Symmachiella macrocystis: one gene and its partner. The protein of the gene in region 1 interacts with the protein of each later gene in a pairwise test. Links are inferred from orthologs where the notes say so. Each region holds a gene or a part of one and is shown on either strand. Other genes may lie near its edges.

What was found.
Region 2: the proteins of trkA (region 1) and CA54_RS05410 interact in binary tests that used the Escherichia coli proteins (3 or more experiments, as listed by UniProt). The link is inferred for Symmachiella macrocystis from one-to-one orthologs.

What each region holds. Positions count from the first base shown.
Region 1 is NZ_SJPP01000002.1:152,368-163,964, forward strand. Bases 3,023-5,876 are described here. They hold trkA (Trk system potassium transporter TrkA), read left to right. Parts: upstream 3,023-3,706; coding sequence 3,707-5,047; downstream 5,048-5,876. Other genes in these bases: CA54_RS18655 (phosphoribosylanthranilate isomerase), read right to left, coding at 3,023-3,431; CA54_RS18665 (hypothetical protein), read left to right, coding at 5,291-5,695; CA54_RS18670 (ATP-grasp domain-containing protein), read left to right, coding at 5,822-5,876. Outside these bases: CA54_RS18640 (carbohydrate kinase family protein), read right to left, coding at 1-471; CA54_RS18645 (YbaN family protein), read left to right, coding at 662-1,132; CA54_RS18650 (DUF1015 domain-containing protein), read right to left, coding at 1,113-2,423; more of CA54_RS18655, read right to left, coding at 2,769-3,022; more of CA54_RS18670, read left to right, coding at 5,877-6,853; CA54_RS18675 (hydantoinase/oxoprolinase family protein), read left to right, coding at 6,870-7,892; CA54_RS18680 (hypothetical protein), read left to right, coding at 8,115-10,835; CA54_RS18685 (thioredoxin-like domain-containing protein), read left to right, coding at 11,052-11,597. UniProt on the Escherichia coli protein: Part of the constitutive potassium transport systems TrkG and TrkH. May regulate the transport activity of TrkG and TrkH systems. Binds to NAD(+) and NADH.
Region 2 is NZ_SJPP01000001.1:1,393,881-1,405,401, reverse strand. The notes cover bases 850-3,627. They hold CA54_RS05410 (PTS sugar transporter subunit IIA), read left to right. Parts: upstream 850-1,892; coding sequence 1,893-2,363; downstream 2,364-3,627. Other genes in these bases: ptsP (phosphoenolpyruvate--protein phosphotransferase), read left to right, coding at 2,894-3,627; CA54_RS05405 (HPr family phosphocarrier protein), read left to right, coding at 2,565-2,846; hpf (ribosome hibernation-promoting factor, HPF/YfiA family), read left to right, coding at 1,108-1,554. In the rest of the region: CA54_RS05420 (hypothetical protein), read left to right, coding at 211-561; more of ptsP, read left to right, coding at 3,628-4,642; CA54_RS05395 (Rne/Rng family ribonuclease), read left to right, coding at 5,502-7,091; rplU (50S ribosomal protein L21), read left to right, coding at 7,311-7,724; CA54_RS05385 (hypothetical protein), read right to left, coding at 8,054-8,434; CA54_RS05380 (hypothetical protein), read right to left, coding at 8,484-9,050; CA54_RS05375 (DUF2254 domain-containing protein), read right to left, coding at 9,177-10,502; CA54_RS05370 (aminotransferase class V-fold PLP-dependent enzyme), read right to left, coding at 10,696-11,521. UniProt on the Escherichia coli protein: Seems to have a role in regulating nitrogen assimilation.

The DNA of each region.
Region 1 (11,597 bases):
TGTTCCTCCATTTTTTTGAACGATGCGGGCGGCATAGTGCGCTGCTTCCGAGGGCCAGCCGTCGAGATGTATTGCACCACAACGCGCTAACAATTGCTCGTCAACTTCCTCAACCGAGAGGGGACTCTCAGCCCGCGAGCAGGCGATCGTGCGTTGGCCGGTGCGAGCGTCGATCCAGGCATGGGCAAACCCGCTGCGAAGGCCCGTGCGACAACAGCTGCCGGAAAAACCGATCCCCTCATCTTGAAAGTCGGCTTCGATCATCGCTCCAAATGGATCGTCTCCCCAATGCCCCAGAAACGTCGTCCGTCGTCCGAAGCGCGCCAACACCGCCAGTGCAGTGGGAACCGGTCCGCCGACTTGAAACCAGTCGGTCTGGATTTCGTTTTTGGAATCGGGTTCCGGATACTGTTCCAAGATGACCTGATGGTCAACAACGACTGTCCCCAGGCCGGCAATGTCAAATTCCACGTATCTCTCCAGCGGCGTTCCTCCGCCCATTCAGAATCAAGTTATCCAATGGAAACCGCCGATTTGTCACGATATAATTGCAACAGATACCTATAACCCGCCGGACTCGACGAACGGGTATTCATTAAATTCGGGCGACAGCGTGAACCAATACTGCTCATCAAGCAACGCTGATAGGGAATTGGCCGCCATGTGCGATCAAAAAAACCTCTCTTCTGCCGACAGGATTTCCGTCGCCACGGGTCCGCGGCGGGTTGTCTATTTGCTCGCCGCCGGGGGCTTTTTTGCTTTAGGAGTCGCTGGAATCCTGCTGCCGGGACTTCCCACCACGCCGTTTTTGTTGTTGACCAGTTATTTTTTGCTCCGCTCGTCGCCATCTCTAAATGAGCGTCTGACCCATTCGCGATTTCTCGGCCCCATTCTACAGGATTGGCACGCACGTCGCGGCGTGCGGCAGTCGGTGAAACTGCGTGCGATCGCTTTGGTCGTGCTGATGTTGGCCGTCTCCATTTATCTCGGAAATTTGCCAGCACCGTTGGCCACCGCTGTACTGGCCTTGGGCGGCGTGGGACTCACGGTGATTGCTCTGTTGCCGAGCGTTTCCACGACCGATAACCACGCCACCGTCAAAACGGCCGCGATTACTGATCCAGCGGATTGAACAGCAACCCACTGAGCAGTTTGGGATAAAAATAGGTACTTTTCGGCGGCATCTTCTCAAAGTTCCCGGCGATCTCCTCAATGTGTTCCATTCCCGCCGGCGGAACCAGGCAGGCCAATTGGCAACTGCCGTTTCGTTGAGCCTCGGTGACTTCTTCCAACAACCGCACATAGGTGCATTGGGGGTCCGCTCCCGCAATGTTGTTTTTGAGGCAATGCTCTAAAACCAAACTTCTCAGGACGCTCACTCCCAAGTCTCGCCAGGCGTCACTTTGGTCGGGGGCGAGTTCGGTCATCAAGCTGCCGTTGGTCAATCGCGCGAAGACCCACCTATTATCAGCGGTCGTGCCGAATCCGAATACATCCTGACCGCCGTCAGCGTCAATCAGATCCCAACACTCCTGCATCGCCGCTGCCCCCTCGCCGACCGCTTCGATTTCAAATAGGCCCTCCAAAGCGGTGATGAGTTGGTCGCTGGTCATATCGGGCAGTCCACTGACCAGTCGGTGCGTGGGCAAGATTGCCAAACCGGGATCGCTCATGCCGACCATCATCATCATCACAAAGTTGGCGGGCGAATTTTCATCCGCCAATTTCCCGGTCTCGGCTAAGTGGTTGCGATAATTCAGCGCGGTTTCATAACGGTGATGTCCATCAGCGATAAAAACTGGAGTCTCCCGCAGGACTTCCAGGGTTTCGTTGATCGCCGCTCGGTCGGTCACAGCCCATAGACGATGAATCACCCCCAGATGGTCGGTTGCCTCCATGGGGGTCATCTCGGCGATCGCTGATTCCAATGGCGTCTGCGCGGCTTGGTCACTGTCGGGGAACAGGCCAAATATCGGGGAGAGGTTCGTGTGGCAGGCCTTAATTAAAGCCAGCCGATCCGCTTTGGGACCGGACATAGTCTGTTCGTGTGGAAAGATTTTTCCTTTGCCGAACTCTTCCAATCGAACGCGGCACAAGAATCCTTTGCGGACGAAATGCTGGCCGGCCCAATCGAATTCTTGATGATAGACGTACAGCGCATCTTCGCGATCACGAGATAATAGGCCATCGTTGACCCACCGTTTGAGAAAGTTGGCGGCGCGATCGTATTTATCGTCCACTCCGGCGTCGCCCGGTTCGGTCCGATTGAGGATCAACCGCACAGTATTGCAGGGATGTTTTTCGTAGAGCTCCGTCTGCATTTGCTCGTTAATCACGTCATAAGGCGGAGCGACAACGTCGGAAATGTCGCCCACTTGAGCCACGTCATACCGCAAAGCACGAAAGGGATGTATATCAGCCATAGGTCAACTCTCCGTCGTATGTTGTTCGATCCGTGCTACAGTCTTGGTCACTAAACTAGCTGGCTCACGCATGCAGGTACTAACCACAGAGGTCACCGAGAAATGACCATCCCACTTGAGTCGGCACTGTGGAAAGTGCTACCAGTCGCACTCAAATAGGAATGATGAAAACGTAACCAGCGAGTGTGATCGCGTTGGCTAATGCACTCAACTGCACTTTCCGCTGCGATAAAATCATTTCGGTCAGTTCATCACAGTTTTTTCTCTGTGTCCTCTGTGAACTCTGTGGCTATAATTTTTAAAAACCTAACTAGCGGCACTACCATTTGTGAAATCATTGCTTTGTTAAGCGTTCTCGTTCAAATCCACGCCCCGCACCGCTTCGATGAACCGTTGCACCAATTCTAAATCTTTTACGCCGCGCGTCGATTCCACTCCGCTGGAAACATCCACACCCCAGGGGCGGCAGGCGCGAATTGCGTCTGCGACGTTTTCCGGGGTCAATCCTCCGGAGAGGATCAATGGCGGCCATTCGTCACGGCGATACTCTCGTGCCAACATTTTCCAGGAAACCGTCTGCCCGGTCCCGCCGTATTGGCCCGGCACATGAGCATCGACGAGGCAATAATTGGGCATCGTCCCCAGTTGGTTGCATTCGGCCAAATAGGCGGACAGTTCATCCAGTCCGTCACTACCAACACGCAAGGCGCGGATAATTTTCAGCTCTGGAAACGCCGCAGAAAAACCGGGAGGTTCGTCGCCGTGCAATTGAACCGTCAGCAGATTGCACGTTTTTGCTCCCGCGCGAATCTCTTCCTCCGTGTGATTGACGAACAGACCGACCGGCTCAACAGAATCAGGCAATTTCGCGGCAATCTGGGCCGCAACGGTGAAATCGACGGCTCGCGGAGATGGCTGGTAGAAATTCAGACCAATCGCATCAGGTCCCATGGCGGCAATCCGTTGCGCGGTTTCCACATCCTTAATGCCGCAAATTTTAATCCACATGGTTCGGTATCGTCGTTCAGTAGTGCAGGGTAAGCCTGCTGAAACAATTCGCTGTCGCAACGCTGACCAGTCTCGTTGACTCTTGCAGTCATACTACACGCGCCTTGGAATTGGAACTGTGTCATCGACAAATTCCGCAGTATCGACCGGTTCACGACGTCCATTGGCAGTGACGGAATCAGACAGTTACAATACCCCCTCGTTGAAACGCCGTTCCCTGATCTCAAACGCATGATCCGGAACGTCTGAACATTGTTGAAACCTACGAAGTCTTTATGAATATTGTGATTCTCGGTGCGGGGACCGTCGGCACCTCGATTGCTGAATTGTTGTGCGCCAATCGTCATAACGTCATTTTGGTTGACCCCTCCCGGCAGGCGCTGGAAATTGTGGAAGACCATCTGGACGTCCAGTCGGTCGTCGGATCGGCCTGTGATGCGGCCACCTTGTTTCATGCCGGTGTGCAAAGCGCTGATTTGTGCCTCAGTGTGACCAGTGGCGATGAAATCAACCTCGTCGGCGCCAGCCTCGCCAAGTCGATGGGGGCCACGCGTAGCATTGCGCGGATTTTTAATCCAACCTATCGCGACGCCAGCACCTTTGATTATCAACGGCATTTTGGCATCGATCGCTTGTTGAGTCTGGAACATCTGACCGCGTTGGAACTTGCCAAGGCAATCCGCAAACGCGGGTTATTTGCCGTAGAAAACTTCGCCCGTGGGGGAATCGAAGTTCAAGAACTGGCTGTCGAGGCCGATGCCAAGACCTCCGGTGTTCCCTTGCGCGATCTGAAATTCCCCCCAGGAGTAAGGGTCGGTTTGATCTCCAACGGGCACAAGACGTACATTCCCAGCGGCGACGACGTGCTGGCTGCGGGTGATCATGTCACGCTAATCGGCCAACGCGAGGCGCTGGAGGATGTCCGTAATCTCTTTCAACACAAGACGGAATCCAAACTCAGTGTGATCATCGCCGGCGGGGGGGCAATCGGCTACAACCTTGCCCGCATTCTGCAGGGACAACGCTTTAATGTCTCGCTACTCGAGGCGGATGAACAACGTTGCCACTACTTGGCTGAGCGCTTGTCGGAAACGACCGTCCTGCACGATGACGCCACGCGGCTCAGCGTGCTGAAGGAGGCCCGCGTGGGCAAGGCCGATGTCTTCGTCGCCGCCATGGGACACGATGAAGACAATATCATGTGCGGAATCGAAGCCTTGGAAATCGGGGCGCCGCGGATCATGAGTGTGATCCGCCGTCCGGATTATGCCAATGTGGTCCAAAAATTGGGAATCGACAAAGCAGTCAGTCCCCGAGAGGTGATGGCGCAACAAGTGCTCGGCATGGTGCAGGCCGGACCGATTCTGGCTAGAACCGAATTGGCCGGCGGAGTTGCGGAGGCTTGGGAGTTGGATGTCCCTCCCAAAGCGGAGATCCTCAAGGCAAAACTCAAGGATTTGAACTTGCCGCAACAATGTCTGGTGGCAGCCATCGTCCGCGAAGACTATGTCCGGGTCCCGGGCGCCGAAGACCAAGTCCGCGCCGGCGATACTTTGGTTGTCCTGGTCCAGAAGGAGAGTATCGATCAAACTCTGAAGTTGTTCCTCGCTCCGTAACCCTTTGACATAAAGACGGTTGTAGGATTGTCCTGCGATGCAATCAGGCCGCTGCCATCGACAAATCCTAACTGTAAGAGATCGACGAGACTTGTGATGTTCAGGCGATTTGGTTAAAACATATATGAACATGCTGATCCCAAAAATGTTGTTTTGGGGGAGCGGATTTTTTAACGAATGTCGTCGAAGCTCGGCGATACACAAAGAATCACCAACACGATATTCAATTGGGAGAAATTGAGAATGCGGAAGTTGCTTGCTTTGGCCGCGGTGGTGGCCGTTGGCGCTGTTGTTACTGCCAGTGCGTCCTTAGCCGAAGAAAAAAAAGAAGAAGAAAAGAAGCCGATGTCGATCCATGACGTCATGGAAAAGGGCTTTAAAGGCGGAAAATCTCTGTTCCGCGCTGTAACAAATAAGAAAAAAGAGTCGACCGAAGAACAAAACAAAAAGTTCTTGGGCATGCTCAAGGATATGGCCAAACAAAAGCCCCCCATGGGTGAGGAAGAGAGTTGGAAAAAATTTACCACAGCGATGATCGAACCCGCAGAGATGATCGTGAAAGGTGAAGAAGTCAAAAAAGCAAAATTGGCACTGAAAAAAGCTGCCAGTTGCGCAAAGTGCCACAAAGCACATAAGCCGAAAGAATAATATTCGACCTCCTCGAGGTGGAATGACAGTATCGCGGGTCTGCCGGCACTCTCCGGTAGGCCCGTTTTTCGTTCGACAACACGACATCTCCCACAGCACACTCATCTCAATTCCTCCCGTTGCCTCATGCGTTTGTTTGTCAGCGAATTTTTGTGTAGCGGAGCATGGCCTGCGGAGTTGGCTGGCTCGCTACTCGACGAAGGTCGGGCTATGTTGTCGGCATTTCTGGAAGACGCGAGCCGCATCGACGGAATCGATGTGGCCACGACCTGGGATACTCGCCTCGGCCCCCCGCCACATGGCATAGCTGAAGTTCATTTGGTGCAAACCGCCCAAGAGGAACGCCGACTGTTCGAACAGCTCGTCGAAAACTGCGATGCGACGTTCTTGATCGCACCGGAATTCGATGACCACCTCACTCGCCGCGCGGAAAGTGTCATCTCACAAAACCGCCCACTGTGCGGACCGCACGTTGCCGCCATAAAACTGTGCGCCGACAAACTCCAACTCGCTCGCCAACTGCAAGAAGCGGGTGTCGCCACGATCGACACCTCCGGGTTTGATCCAAGCAACATTGCCGAATCCAGCATCCAATTTCCCTGCGTCATCAAACCTCGCTATGGCGCAGGATCACAGGAAACGCGGTTCATCCCTGATGCCGCTACGTTAAAAGCGGTGGTCGCAAGCCTGGGCGCGGATTCGCAATTGCATCAAGGAATCGTGCAGCCTTATCTCCCCGGTACCCCCGTTTCGGTCGCCGTCCTTATTAACCACAAGGGCCATTGCGTGCACCGATTTCCACCGGCGCTGCAACGGCTCACGGATGATGGTTTTTTCACCTATCAGGGGGGACAAGTCCCGGCGTTAGGCCTGCCGCACTCAATCACCGAACAACTAGCAACCGAAGCTTGCAATGCGGTTCCCGGGCTGCGAGGCTACGTGGGGATCGACTTGATCGTCCCCGCCGACGCCCCCGACTCCGCTGTCGTTGTGGAGATCAATCCACGACTGACGACCAGCTACCTCGGCTATCGCCGCCTTGCGGAAGAGAATCTAGCGGAACGAATCTTGTTTCCCGACAAATTCCCCAACCCGATTCGCTGGCGGTCGCAGACGATCACGTTTACCCCCGACGGACAATTTTCGACCACTACATGAAATTCCCAATTGGCCCATGAGCATACTCGGACTCGATATCGGCGGCGCGAATCTCAAAGCTGCCGCAGCGGACGGACAGGCGGCGGTGCGTAGTTTTGAAATCTGGAAAGCGCCCGACCGCTTGGAAGCGGAATTGGAATCGCTCTTCGCGCCATTTGGGCAGCCGAGTCAATTCGCCGTGACCATGACGGCCGAATTGGCCGATTGCTTTGCGACGAAGGCCGAAGGCGTCGCGCATGTGATCCGCGCGGTCCAGCAAGTCGCGGGTGACCGTCCCGTGCGTGTGTGGCGGACATCCGGGGATTTTGTCGAACCGGCTGCAGCGATCGCCGAACCGCTGGGTGTGGCTGCCGCCAATTGGCATGCCTTGGCCAGTTGGACAGCCGATCATTTTCAGATCGACAACGGATTACTCATTGACATTGGATCGACGACAACCGACTTGATTCCGCTCGTGGGCTGCAAATCGGCCGCGGCAGGATTGACCGATCCCGCGCGACTGCAATCGACGGAATTGGTTTACACTGGCGTTCGCCGCACGCCGCTCTGTGCGGTGGCCGTCTCGGTGCCGTATCGCGGCGGTTTTTGCCCATTGGCGGCAGAGCTATTTGCCACGACGCAGGATGTCTATCTCATTCTGCAGGACATTGACTCCGACGAGAGTGATTTCCACACCGCTGACGGCCGCGCGGCGACCGTCGAGATGTCCCGAGCGCGTTTGGCGCGGATGCTGTGTTGTGATCGCGAGGAATTCTCGCTGGAAGATGCGCGCGGGGCGGCGCAGTTTATTGCGAATGTGCAGCTTCAAATTCTGTCAACCGCTGCCCAGCGAATCAGCGAGCGGCAATCCGAACCGTTCGAGACCGTGGTTCTCTCTGGTTCGGGAAGTTTCTTAGCCGCACGCCTCTGTGAAGCATCGGAAACGCTGCGCGGTTGTAAGGTCATTTTGCTCCCCACAGAAACCTCACCCGCAATCGCCGAAGCAGCCTGTGCTTACGCGGTCGCACGTTTGGCTAAGGATGCGGACGGTCCGGCTTAACTTCGGCAGCAGCTTATAACGGCAAATTGAACCTACCGGTTTTGCCGGTCCTGCGGCCCTATCTGTTGTCCCGGCCGTGATCACTACAACGCGAGCAGCACGCGCATCCGTGCCAAACGTCGTGAAAGTCCAGTTGAGACGGGGCGGGCGTCGATTCTAAAAGAACCGGTTCTCTCTGACCGGTGTTTGCCCCACTCCGCTGGAAAGTGTCGGAACCGCCCGATGATGGGAAGTTTGACAACGTTGTTGTGCCTGACGTTGGCGGCTGCAACGCCGGCCGATCACGCTCGCGATCCGTTTGAAGCGGCCGAGACGGTTCGCATGTTTACGTTCGATCACGAAAAAGATCGCACGTTGGACAAACTCCCCCAGCCGACCGACTGGAGTCGGCGGCGCGGACCGCTATTCCCGGAATACGTCGAAGCCTACATCGATCCCATCGATGCCCCCAGCGATTATAACGGCCAACGGTCGTTGCAATTCACCCTCAACGGCGGACAGGCGACGTACTATTCCCCGGCGATTCGGATTGCCACGGATCATTCCTATGGACTGGAGGCGAAGATTCGCACCGCCGGTTTGATCCATGACGCCGCGTTCATTTCGCTCTCCTTTTTGAATTACAAACGGCAACGAATCGAACGCCATCTCAGCCAAGCGGTGATGGGGACACATGACGAATTTCAAACCGTGCGTGTTGGCCCCTTCAATCCGAAACCGGAATTCAAGTTTGTGGTGATCGGCTGTCACTTGATGGCGGGCGCCAAAATGGACATCCATGGCGACGCTTGGTTTGATGACATTCGCTTAGTCAGCCTCCCGTTGGTCACCATCTCAACGCACAACAACCAACACTATTTCCTCGAAGGAGAAAGGATTCAAATCGAGGCAAGCGTTTCAGGCCGCGATGTCGGTCGCAAACACCAACTCGTTTTGGAATTGGAAACAGCCGAAGCGGAAACTTCGGAGGGCGATTCGGAGATCAAATGGATCAAACGAGAGCGGCGCGCGGATGATAAGGATCTGAACAATTCAGGCGAGCACACTTACAAGTGGGACCTGTCCCAATTGACGCATAACGATGAAACGTTGCTAAAAAAAGGCTTTTATCGCGTCCGCGCCACCTTCAAGCGAGATGATGTTTCGATTCTGCAAAAACTGACAACATTCGCCGTGATGGAACGCGCCCGTCCCGGAAGCCACGGTAACTTTGGCTGGTCACTGACAGAAGGTGCCGGCGAGATGGATGTACCCGAATTGGCCGAAGTCGCGGCACAAGGCGGGGTAAATTGGGTCAAATATCCGTTGTGGACCGACAAAGGCGTCGTCGGCATGAATGACTCGGCCGATGTCACACAACTCGTCGAACGCCTCACACGCAAGGACATCAAACTCGTCGGCTTGTTGAATCATCCACCGAAATCGTTGATGGACAAGTTCGCTGAAGACTTCACCGGCTCGGCCATCGGTAAAATCTTCAACATGCCCAACGACTTCTGGTATCCCTCCCTAGAACCGGTGATTGCCAGTTATTCCTTCCGCGTGCGGCATTGGCAATTGGGTGATGAATCCGACAAAAGTTTCGTCGGCATGAAGCGTCTACCCCAAGTTGTGGATTCGATCAAACAAGAATTCGACCGCGTCGGCCGCAACGTGCAAATCGGCGTCCACTGGGATTGGACACAGCAATTGCCCGATAGCGAAACTCTGCCGAACAGCTTCTTATCGCTGAACACAGACCCGACTCCCAACGACGCCCAATTACAACAGCATCTGGAACGCACCGCCGCCACCGGGATTCCGCGTTGGGTACTCATTAAGCCGTTGTCGACCGATCACCAACTCAACGAACGCGCAGCTGATCTGGTTCGCCGCATGATGGTTGCGCAATTGGGCGGCGCGGATGCCGTCTTCGCCTACAATCCGTTTGATCCGGAATTCGGGCTGTTGTATCCCGATGGCTCGCCAACTGAACTGTTTCTTCCCTGGCGGACAACTGCGCTCGCCTTGCAGGAGTCGACGTTTCTCGGCAAATTTCAAATGCCCAACAACAGCCCGAACGTGGTCTTTGCCAAACCGGGTGAAGTGTTGATGGTGATTTGGAACGACAAGCCGACCACCGAGACAATTTACCTGGGCGAAGATGTGGAAATCACCGACCTGTTCGGCCGCACTCGTCCCGCGGAAGTCATCGAACTACGGCAAACCATCGACCGCAAATCCACGCAAGCCCGACGGCAACAAGTCCTTCAAGTCGGTCCCGTACCGATCATCGTGCGCAAGTGTTCCGCACCGGTCGCCCGCTTTCGTTTGGCAATGCAATTCCAACGTAAACGGGTCCCTAGTGAATTTGGCGAACACCAGGAGATGATCACTGGGACGAATACCTTTGGTCAGGGCATCACCGTCACTTCGGACCTGAAATACAGCGACAAATGGAACGTCGAGCAACTGCGCGCCCCACTGACGCTGTCGCCGAATGAAGCGTTCCAACTGCCGGTCTCGTTATCTTTCCCCCGCGGTGCGGGCATTGGTGACCTTTCTGCCACCGTCGATTTTGATATCTCCGCCGACCGCGAATATCACTTCACCGTGCACCGCCCTTACACCTTGGGGCTCGGCAAAGTCAAATTGGATGTCAATTACCATGTCGAGCGAAAACATGGCCACGCGATACTCGTCGTTGAGCAAATCATCACCAACATTACCGAGCCGTTGGAAATCCTGAATTTCAACTGCAACTTGTTGATACCCGGGCGGCGGCGGCAGAAACGTTCTGTCGTCAAACTGGGCCGCGGCGAAGACCGTAAGTTTTACCGCATTCTGAACGCCGAAACGTTGATCGGCGAAGAAATCAGTTTGCGCGCCGTCCAAGTCGACGGCAAACGCTTTCTAAATAAAAGCTGGAGAGTGGAAGATCGCCCGCCCGTGGAAACGCCGTAACGGCGGGATTCTCGGTTGCGCTAACTCGAGACGGCAGATGCCAACAACGGCTTGTCTGACAACGCGGCCGCCTCACCGCATTCAAGCCATCGCATTGGCTCTAGAGCGCGACATCCCAAGCTTCGGTTGTCAGGCATCCCATTGCTGCGGTATCCTCACGCTGCTCGCTCACTGTGAATCCAGCCGGCAGCCACCGCTCTAGAGGGACTTTCTGCAATGCAGCTCAACCGACTTTACTTAAAACCTCAGTTCATCATTCCAAACGGCATCATTAGCGGTTGCTTGTGTGCCGCTTTTCTTTTTGGCGGGCAAATCGCCGTCGCTGATGACGCCACCAAGCCCAAAGCGGATGATGCAAAGCCGGCAGCCGAAAAACCAGCAGCCGATGCTGACCAACCAGTCGAAGAGAAAAATCCGTTCACCCGCCATTTCCGCGTCAAAGATTTCAATGGCGGCAACGGCTGGTTGAATACATCCGGTCCAATCACGCCGCAAGACTTGCGGGGCAAAATCGTCATCCTCGATTTTTGGACCTACTGCTGCATCAACTGCATTCATATTTTGCCGGAACTGAAAGCGCTTGAAAAGAAATACCCCGATCAATTGGTCGTTATCGGCGTCCATTCGGCCAAATTCGACAATGAGAAGGGGACCGAGAATATTCGCCAAGCGATCATGCGTTATGAAATCGAACACCCGGTCATCAACGATTCAGACATGACGTTGTGGCGCAAGTTTTTCACGCGATCCTGGCCCACCATC
Region 2 (11,521 bases), on another replicon or contig:
TCGATTCGCGTTGACCGGGAGTCATTTTCGGGCCATTTTCGCGACTTTTGCGGCGGCGACTTGCCGGATCGGGCTTTTCGGACCTGGGGGTTCTTGTTATTAAGCCCGCCTCACTCCCCGGCGGCTAAGTCGTTATTGGTGTCACACGCATCTTAAAAATTTGACGTGCGAAAGGATTCGCGCGTTGATCAATTCTTCAAGGATGATGATATGGGGTCAAACCGAGTCTGTTTGGCGACAGCGATGTGGATAGGTTGTTTTTTGCTCGCCGGTTGCCAGGTCTTCTCCGGCGGCTCGCCGGCGACTTTGGGACGATTGTCCCCCTTCAATCGTCTGCCTTCCCAGTCGGAACCGGAATTCCGGGATATGGACGCGCTCGAACCCTCGATTGGTAGCGATGACGAGGATTCCATGGATGTTTCCGCGATTCCATCGCAGGAAACGGAAGATGATCGCGGCAAATTCGAACGTCAAGGCCACCGTCCATTGCCGGTGACGGAATCTCGTCCGGCCATCACCGAAGATCAAGCGGCTGTCCCCAAGGCGATGCCTGCTGGGTGATACGACCAGGATCTCAGCGATTTTGACCTCCCAATCCGAGCGTTTGCCAGATGCGCATCGAATGACGTTAGGCAGCGTCGATGTCGCAACATCTCTGCTTTCAGGGTCTTGTGGCGACTGTCGTGAGCGAAATGCTCCGCACACTCCGCTTTGAGAGCACGAAATTTCCTGCTCCACATTGCCTGTGCGGTGGCGTCTGCCACTGGCAATTGTCGTGGCGCAAGGCTACACTCGCGGAAACGTCTTGTTGTCCGGCGACGGAATGCAGTTCCGTACATCGTTGCGAAAGTCGTTACGGACACGGCATGTGTTCGTCGCCGCGTAATTTCGCCGCTGTTGGTTGCGCATTTTCGATTGAATTGACGATGCGAATGCGCCCACTACAATGCTGGGGATGTTAGGGGACTCCCCCTTCGGTCATTCTGATGCCGAGGGGTGGCCGCTGCCCGTCTGCCTTGATGCGCGGTTGTGCCTCAAGACGTTTGTTTTGACGTTACGTATTTATTTGATTAGTAGAATAGTTGAATTTGTCGCGTAAGCGGGGGCATGGTTTGTGACCGGCATCCCGCGGGGACGAATGGCCAGTCGGCAGTCAATTGGCAAGACGCTGAGATTGAGGAGTATTGTGCGGTGCAAGTTGCGATCACGAGTCGCCACGGTGAATTACATCAAGACGACCATGAATACATTGCTCAAAAGTCCGAGAAGCTGTTGACCTTTTTTGAGCGGGTCACGGCGATTGGTGTGACCGTTGATTTTGAAGGCAAGGATCGCGTGAAGGTCGAGATCCTTGTTGATGCTGAACATAAGCATAACTTTGTCGCTAGCGACGCGGGCGCATCCGCGCGGGCGACGTTCGACGTGACATTGCACAAGATGGAACAGCAAGTCAGGAAATACAAGGAAAAACTTCAGGATCATCGCCGCACACCCCCGATGAATGAGGTCGTGCAGTCTGAAGAGCCGGACGTTGATGAAGAATCGGCGGATTGATTCTGCCGGGAGATGTGGAAGCTGCCGTGAGAAACGGTGTGCGGAGCAGTCGTTTGGTGTGGTGCAAATGCCCGCAGAGCGAATGCAGCTGTGTTTTTAGGCACGCACGATGTGGTTTCAGAGAGTGGCAAAGAGATTAGTGTTGGGCTGATTTGTGTTTCGAGTAGTCATGCACGGCAAGAGGCGTTTTTTCGGGCCGCCGCCAACTGCGTGGGTTTGGACTTCGGAAACATGGAATCAGCATGTCTATGTCAGCAGTCAAATTTTCCCATTCAAAAATGGGTGACAGGGATTTTCGGGTCCAGGCAACTCGGAGATCGTTTGGTAAGGAGTCATACATGAAGTTGTCGGACTTCGTGGTTTCAGAGGCGATTCTACCGGATATGCAATCGACGTCCAAAGAGGACGCGATTCGCACGATGGTCAGCAGCCTGGGAACGACGGGCGCTATTCAGGCGGAAGATCAAGAGAGTATTGTTGCGGCCATTTTGAAACGTGAGGAGTTAGGCTCCACCGGGATTGGTAATGGAGTCGCTGTTCCTCACACGAAACACCCGTCTGTCGATCGACTTGTGGCGACAATCGCCATTGCTCAGGATGGTGTGGACTTTGCGAGTCTGGACGGTGAATCCGTCTATATTCTATTCTTGCTGGTTTCACCGCCCGACCGTCCTGGTGATCACTTGCGAGCATTGGAAAGCATTTCTCGTCATTTGCGCAACCAGAATTTCTGTAGCTTTCTACGGCAGTCCAAAACGGGCGAAGCAATCGTGGAATTGTTGGACGAAGCGGACAACGACCAACTCTAGGTCGCCGCCTCAATGGGTTTCGGTGGCGGGAAGCCTCGATTGATTCTCTCGTTTCCGTATTGATTGATCGCAATGAGTGTTCAAGCAGCTTTGTGAGTTTCGGCGTCGCCGAGTTTTATCGACTCATGTTCGCTGCGTTTTTGAAGCGGTCTGGTTGTCAATCAATTTTTGTCTCGTCTCAAACATTCCGTGTCTTTTCGTATGAGTACACCATCTGCTTGCACTCGTGAAGTGACCGTTAACCTGGAAAACGGGTTGCATATGAGTCCCTCGGCTCAACTTGTGCAAACCGCCCAGGCCTTTGGTTGCGATATTACGATCCGCAAGGGAGACAGAACGGTGGACAGCAAAAGCATGTTGGATGTGTTGACTTTGGCTGCGGAAAAAGGCACGACGTTGGTGCTCGAGGCAAATGGAGACGGTGCGCAGGAAGCAATTGACGCGTTAGATCAATTGTTCAGAACAAATTTTGCCGCGAGTTGAACGCACGGCATTCAATAGAGGCGATTAAGCTCTCAGTGGATTCGGGTATGGAAATAAAGCGCGGAATCGCCGTATCTCCTGGAGTTGTTCCAGGACCGGCCTTGGTATTAGGAACGGAAGATTTCCGGATACCGCGGCGATTCGTCAGCGTGAATGTGGTCGATATCGAGGTGGCTCGCTTTCGGTCGGCTATCGATTCGGTATGCACCGAGATTTCCGAAAACGAGCGTCTGGCATCTGAGCGTCTCGGCGCCCAATATGGCGCGATTTTTACCGCACACTTGAATCTGGCCCGCGACCCCAAGCTCCGCGAAGAAATCGAGGAGTTGATCCGCGAACGGACCTATGCCCCGGAGTTCGCCTCCAGTCGCGTCCTGCGACGCTACGCCAAGCTGTTTCAGAATCTCGGCAATCAGTATATGGCCGAGCGAGCGGTCGATATTTTCGACCTCGAAAAACGGCTGTTGCGGCATCTGTTGGGAACCGAAAGGGAAGAGTTAGCGCACATTACCGAGCCGGTGATTGTCCTAGCGACCAATTTAACGCCCAGCGAGACGGCCAGTCTGAATCCCGAATTCGTGTTGGGTTTCGCCACAGAAGTCGGCGGCCACACGAGCCACACAGCGATTCTGGCCGGAGCTTTAGAAATCCCCGCCGTCGTGGGAGTCGGTCCATTTTTGAGCGATGTCTCCGGGGGAGACACGATCATCATTGATGGGAATCACGGCGAAGTGATCATCGATCCGGATGAGCCGACCCTCAAACGATATCGTGTCACACGGGATCGGATCAAAACGGCCAACCAAAAATTGGAACTCTTGGGCCAACTGGAATCGAAGACGGCTGACGGCGTTCCCATCAAATTGTATGGCAATATCGAATTCCCCGAAGAGGTCGACCACTGCATCAAGCGGGGGGCTGAGGGAGTCGGGCTGTACCGCACAGAATTTCTGTATTTGAAAGGTGACCTGGAACCGAGTGAAGAGGATCACTACAACGCATATCGTCGTGTGGTCGATCCGATTCCGTCGCTACCGGTTGTGGTCCGCACGCTGGATTTGGGGGCGGAGAAGTTCCCGCACTCGCTGGAGGATTTAGCGGAAGTCAGTCCCAATCCAGTACTTGGGTTGCGGAGCGTTCGGTTCACTTTGCGGAATTTGGGATTGTTCAAAACCCAACTGCGCGCTATCTTGCGAGCCGCCGTCCATGGCGATATCCGGATCATGTTTCCCTTGGTCACTTCGGTGCTGGAGTTGCGGCAAGCGAAGATGATCCTCGGGGATGTCATGGAGGATCTCGAGGAGGAAGGGATCCCGTTTTGTCGAGATATTCAAGTCGGCATGATGGTGGAAGTCCCGTCGGCCGCTTTGTTGGCCGACCGGTTCGCTGAGGAGGTCGATTTCTTTTCGATCGGCACCAACGATTTAATTCAATACACATTGGCGGTGGATCGGGCCAATCCGACCGTCGCAGATCTTTACAGTGCAGCAGATCCATCTATCCTGCGGCTGATCCGCATGGTGGTCGCAGCTGCTGCAAAAAAGGATACTCCGGTTGTTGTATGCGGGCAAATGAGCGGCGACCCATTGTATACGGCTGTGTTGATCGGCATGGGGATCCGCGAGATGAGTGCGACCCCGTTTTCGCTTCCGATTATTAAGCAGGTCATCCGCAGCATTACGATTCCACAGGCCGAGGAAATTGCCGCTCATGCGGATACCTTGGATGTGGCCCGTGATGTCGAAAACTATTTACGAGGTGAGTTGAAGAAAATATCGCCGGACGAATTTTCCTGAATCATCATTCGGGGGAACGTTTGGCAATCCGCCGCCGGTGCTGAAGTCAGCGCATGGCGACGGGCTGGCGATCGATTCCCACCCCTGTGGGAATTCGAGATTCAGTCGTTCTGAATCACGTCGGCAAAACCCAACGGAGACAATTTACAATTGTACAACGGACATAGGGAACTTTTTCGTGTCGAATCGCGACTCGTCAAACCTTCCCGCGTCACCCGGCCATGTTACGGCAGCATTGCCCGGGACGGATTGATTCAGGTTTGAATCATAGTGCGAATTCCTATTCAACAATCAGCTAGGCCAAGTGAACGCGGTTGTCTGCTCGATGACGGCGCCGTCGGCAATTGCGCCACGGCCCGCGAGCAGAGAGTCCGGTCGAACGGCTCTTGGCAAGTCCCTGCCTGCCGGCAGGGTCAATTCGGATCCCCGAGTGAGTACGCCGTCGAGCGACAGTTGCGTTCGACATCAACGGCGGATGCACTACTCGTTGTGATTAGTCGCTTCCGACGCAAACTGTCGGCGGGACGATACCGCGAATTGACATCAGCCAGGCCCGGTCGCCTGTTCCTCTCGGCGCCACCGACATGCGATTTCGCCTGTCGTACGCGTCGCGCGAAGAAGTCGCTGAAGACATTGAATAGGATAGGCTTCGATCAGGATCGCATCTCGCCGAGACCCGCGAACCAACCCGCGCTACCGTCGACAACGCTCTTCGCTCACGAAGCGTGTTTCGGTAATAGCGAAAACGGTTGGTCGGTCCTCGGAGGGAAACGTTTCCACACCGCGACGACGTGTCACGCCGCTGCGGCTCAGACATCGAAGCCCCGCGCTTTTCGTCAATGCCGACGAAGGGTACTCCATGAAGAAGGAAATGCTGGTCAATGTTCTCCAGCCGGAAGAAAGCCGGATCGCTGTCGTCGAAGACAGCGTGTTGGAGGAATTGTATGTTGAGCGCAGTAGCTTAGAGAGCTACGTCGGAAACATCTACAAGGGCAAGATCGTCAACATCGAGCCGAGTATTCAAGCGGCTTTTGTTGATTTCGGCGTGGGCCGCAACGGCTTTTTGCACGTCAGCGACGTCGAATACCAATATTACAAGCACCTCCCGCAATCCGGCGGCAACGGTCGCGGTCCGGGCCGCCCGACCAAGGGGCGCCGCCGCCCCAGCGAACGCAATGAGCGCAGCAAGCCTCCGATTCAGGAGATCTTCCGCCGCGGCAGCGAAGTGCTCGTGCAGGTCATTAAAGAGGCCGTCGGCACCAAAGGCCCGACATTGTCCACCTACATCAGCATCCCCGGCCGGTACTTGGTACTCATGCCCGGGCTGCAACGCGTCGGTGTGAGCCGAAAAATCGCCGACGATGACTTGCGGAAAAAACTGCGGACGATCCTCGAAGAACTCGATCCACCCGAGGGCTTAGGCTTCATCATTCGTACCGCCGGTATCGACCGGACGAAAAAAGACCTGCAGCGCGACCTCAGCTATCTGTTGCGATTGTGGCGAACGATCGTGCGCCGGTTGAAAAAGACCGTCGCGCCGGTGGACATCTATCAGGAAAACGACCTGATCATCCGCACGATTCGCGACATCTACAACAACGAAATCGATGCGGTCTGGATCGACGAAGAAGGTGCCTATCAACGGGCGCGCGAATTTGTCAAAGCCGTGCTACCCCGGCACGTGAATCGCATCAAATTCTTCGAGGGGAAGGAACCGATCTTCCACAAATACAACATCGAAGAAGAAATTGCCCGCATCCAGCAGCGGCAAGTTCCGCTGGAGGGGGGCGGCTCGATCGTCATCGACCAGACCGAAGCGCTGGTGGCTATTGACGTCAATAGCGGCAATTTCCGTGCGGATAACAATGCGGAGGAAACCGCCTATCAGGTGAATTTGCGGGCTGCGACCGAGATCTGCCGGCAGTTACGTCTCCGCGATTTGGGAGGCGTGGTCGTCAATGACTTTATCGACATGCGTGACGAACGGCATCGCCGGTCGGTGGAACGGACCCTACGCGAGGCAATTCGCCGCGACCGAGCCCGGATCAAGGTACTCCGAATCAGCCCGTTTGGTTTAATCGAAATGACGCGGCAACGCATTCGCCCGTCACTGAAACGGAGCGTGTTCGAGGATTGTCCCTGTTGTAAGGGGGCCGGATTGGTCAAAACTGCCGAAAGCATGGCGATTGAGGTGATCCGCGTGTTGCTCAATACGATCAGCCGCGAGGATGTGTCGGGGATTTCTGTGGAAATTCACGAACAGGTGGCCGATTACCTGAACAACAAAAAACGCCGCGATATTGCCTCATTCGAGGAGCAAGGCACCGTGGATATCAATCTCGTCTCGCGGACGGACGTGAGTCCCGAACATCTGATCATGCGGTGCACCGATGCGACCGGAAATGAAGTCAAAATAATGGCCGAGAATGGGTCGAAATCTCGTAAATGACCCGCTACAATGGTGCGTCCTATCCTTTCGGCGCTACCGGTCTGCGGAAGCAGTGCGTAAGGAATCATGGTATCTAGCCGGTGGCGGACATGCCCCCCAGATGTCAGCTTCTCTGATCCCCGAAGCAGGGAGAGAAGCAGTTGACATGGACGGAGACGAGTCGGGCTCGCCCCAACAGGCTTTTTTCGAAAAAGTTTAGAGCGAAATAAGGTTTTGGCGATGTTTGCAATTTTTGAAGATGGCAGCCACCAACATCAGGTGCAGGTCGGTGACCGACTGACTGTCGACTATCGGGAAGCTGCGGCCGAAGGGGACAGCCTCAAGTTTGATCGCGTCCTGTTGGCCAACGACGGCGAAACCAGCTCCATCGGAAAACCGATGATCGAGGGTGCGGCCGTCGAAACCGAAGTTCTCGAGCAGACCAAGGGCAAAAAGCTCGAAATCGTGAAGTTTCGCCGCCGCAAAAACTCACGAACCCACACCGGACACCGTCAAAAGTACACCTCTGTCCGCGTGACGGGAATCACGGTACCCGGCATGGTCTTCACCGCCCCGCCAGCCGACGAACCGGCCGCCGCTGCTGCCGAACCAGAAGCTGCTGCCGACGATGCAAAAGCCGAAGCCGAAGAATAGTCGCGGCTTCGAAGTGGCAAGCAGTCAGCCTTCACCCGGCTAACCGGTCGTCGCTGCGCAAAGCGTGCTTGCCCCCATTGCTGTTCGTTGGCTGAACAGCAACCATTAAAAAGCCCCCAAACGGGTGCCACTGGCGGCTCGTCCACCAGTGTGGCTGCCCCAGGTCGAATCTCTCTGGGCCAAAGATGCCGGTGGGCGGACTTGCCGCAAAGTTTCTGGCGATTCGCAAACCTCTTTCACGGCTGCGCCGTCCCGCGAGGAGTATCTGTCGGGGCTACTCAGCGTTCCCGCAGATAGTACCGCGGCAGCCTTCGGGCCTTGGGCGTCGACTACATTGCAATCATATATCGAAACCGGACATCTACTTTCGCTGCCGATTTCAACACGGCGCGAAACGACTCAAGTTCCGCCTCCAATTCCTTGTTAGCGTCTGCGGTTACTTCATCACCGATTGCTTCAAGCAATGCCTCAACCGTCACTAATCCCTGGCTGGCATCAAACCACTCCACCGATGGGATCTCATCCAGTCCCTCGATGTCGTCGCCTAGAAAATCGGCACAGTCGACTTCGTCCATGGATGTAAAATCAGACAATGGCTGGACTCCACATTTTTCGGCCAGGTTGTCGAGCAATTTCTGTTCAGCAAATATTTGTCTCCCCTCCAAATCGTCCGGAGAGATGCCCGGCAGGTTGCGGTCGAGCAACAACATTACTGCGATATCCATGGCTTACCTCGTGAGCACACAAATCGAGTAGGCTTCAATTCTCTTTCGCATAAATCTCTGACATCTTGCGGAAATAGGGAATCGCGTATTTGTCGATCATGGAAAACATGTGATCGACGCGAACAAAGACATTGACCTCATCATCACACAAGGGCTCGGGGTATAGCTCGGGATGATCCGCCATCCATTCCCGCTCTTGATCCCGTGTAAACATGAAGTCCAAACTGTCGCCGAATAACAGGTCCCACTCGGCTGGTGGCAATTCGTATTCTTCCCTGATGCACCACGAACAGGCTACATTGTCCCCAAACATGCTAATCGCAAATTGAATTCCATTGTTATTGAGCTCGACATCACTTGGCTGTCCATATCGGGCGAATGCCGGAGATTTATCATTTGGAACGACCGCCAAGTGGGGCGAAAACTGTCTTTTACGTCCGTCTACGTACAAAATCAAATAGCAGCGGAGGCCACTAAACGATTCGCATCGATGAACCAAATCATACTCCAGCCCTTCGCATTTCACCTTCTCAAAATCGGGATAGCTTTCCTTCAGCCGCTGTTTGAATCGCGACTCCACAAGTTTCCGAACACCCTTCATCGCATCCTCTGGCGACTTGAAATTGAAGATGAATTGTTTCCCAACAAATAGTGCGGTCGGTCAGACAGTCGCTCGACGTATTTTTCGCGTCAGGCGGGAGCCTGACCTACGCAAGACTCTCACCCATCACGTGGTTTTGGGCAGGGCGGGCCAGGGTAGTTGTGTGAGTCGCGCGTAGTGTTCGGCGACTAGTTTGCGGTCTGCTTCTGCTGGTAATCCGGTTCGCGAGCCGAGTTCGATTTGCAAAGCTTGGCGGAAGAGTGCGCGGTGGAAAGCGGGGTCGGTTGTGCGGCGTGAGACTTGCTCGATCATATTTAGCAACGAAAGTGTGACCTCTAAGTTGCTGCTGCCATATTGCCGCAACAGGCTAAAGGCGGCGTCGGTGATGTGTTCGGGGGTTTGTTTCGTCACCAGCAAGCGCGCGACGCCTTGGCTGTCGGTCAGTACGGGCGATTTCATGGCATGTTCGGCAATGCGGCACAACCCGGCGCGCAATTGTTCGATTGCCATCATGGCTGTGATGGGATCATTGATCGCCGGCGAGAGCGACCGGATGGCCAGTTGGACCAGTTGATTGACGGGGAATTCGACATCTTGTTCGTTCGTCCGGTCGACGCCCAGCAGCAAGGCCGTGTTAACGGTTGACGAGAGCAGATTGGGATCGTCCAGTTCAGCGGACGTAAAGGCAATCGTGTCGCCGGGAACGACAAAGTCACCCGATCGGACCGGCACGTGAACTAGCAAATCATGCTTTTCGGCCATTTGCAGCAGCTCAGTATGTTCGATCGCTTGGATGTAACCACGGCTGGTTGCACCAACGGCAAACGTGGCGGATGCGAACAAGTCATCCGCGGCATTGGAATCGAATTTCTCATCATCCAACGTCGCATCGAATTCACGATTGATGGTGATGTCGAGATCCGCACCCACCGCCGCGATGATATGCGAGGCTTGCAATGATGCGGAGAGATGATTGATAAAATAGATCAGCACACCCAAGCTGAACAGCGCCAGTAGGATTGCTGTCCGCACGGAGATCTCCGGAACAAACGGATCATTGCCACTGGCGTGCACGGTTCGCAGCACGAGCACGCAATACACAAACGTGCTGATAAACGTGCCGATGGCCACTTGATCGACGCGATCGCGTAAAAATGTCCGCAGTAATCGCGGCCCAAATTGTGATGAGGCGAGCGTCAGTGCCACGATGACGATGGAAAACACCACCCCAAAAATGGTCACCATCGAAGCGGCCAATGTCGCTAAGAGCGCCCTGGCCCCGTCGGCGCCGCCGGGGTAGTACCAGTTTGTGCCGCCTTTGTTGGCCAGCAGAGTGTAGTCGATCTTGAGCGTAACCAGAGACAAAATCATCGCGCCGCCCGCCATCAGACAGGGCAAAAACCAATAGCTGGAACGAATCGAGTTCCAGGTGATCGCGAATTTGATTTTCATAAGGGCCGTTGAAATGCGCTGGAGGGAACTCGAAGGATGACGAGGGGTGCGCCGGGAGGCTGCTTTGCAAAGCCACCGGCGGAAGCGATGTTAGTGCACCAGCGTTTGAAGTACAAATCAGGTTGCGGTGGGTGGTTACATGCCTGATGGGATCAGAGGCGTGAAATACTAACCGCGTCATGCAGCGCAAGATCTACGTCGTGATGGCCTGCAGTGCTTCAACGGCGGCGTCGATATCCTCTGCCGTTGAAAACGGCCCAGGGCTGAGGCGGACGGTGCCGCCTGCCTGTTTGGTGCCGAGGGATTCGTGGATGCGGGGGGCGCAGTGGAGGCCGGCGCGGGTTTGGATGGCGAAGCTGTCGTCGAGGATGCCTGCCAAGTCCTGCGGGTCGAAACCCTCTAGCGTGATGCTCACCACGGCGACGCGCTCTGTCGGGTCGGTGGGACCGTATTGTGTGAGGCCGGGGATGGCGGCTAGGCCTTCCAACAATTGTGCGGTCAGTTGCTGTTCGTGGGCGCGGATGTTGTCGATGCCGCGCTCGGTTAGAAAATCGAGCGCCGCCACTAGGCCGACCAAGCCGGGGGCGTTGTGATTGCCCGATTCGTATTTGTCAGGCAGGCTGTCCGGTTGACGGTCGTCTTCACTCTGCGTCCCCGTGCCCCCTTGCCGCAAGCTCCGCAGCCGCTGTTCGATGCCCGGCCGCACGTACAACAATCCCGTCCCCAACGGGCCGAGCAGGCCTTTGTGTCCGGCGCAGCACAGCACATCGATCGGCAATTCGGCCAAATTGAGCGGAATGTGCCCGGCGGATTGAGCGGCATCGACGACGAAAGTTGCGCCGGCATTCCGCGCGATCTCACCAATGTCAGCGATTGGTTGAATCGTGCCGGTGACATTCGACGCATGATTCACAGCCACGACACTTGTGTCGGGTCGCATAGCAGCACGAATCTCTTCCGGGGCGACGCGGCCGACAGCATCGACGGGGACGTAGGTGACTTCGATACCCAGCCGGTCC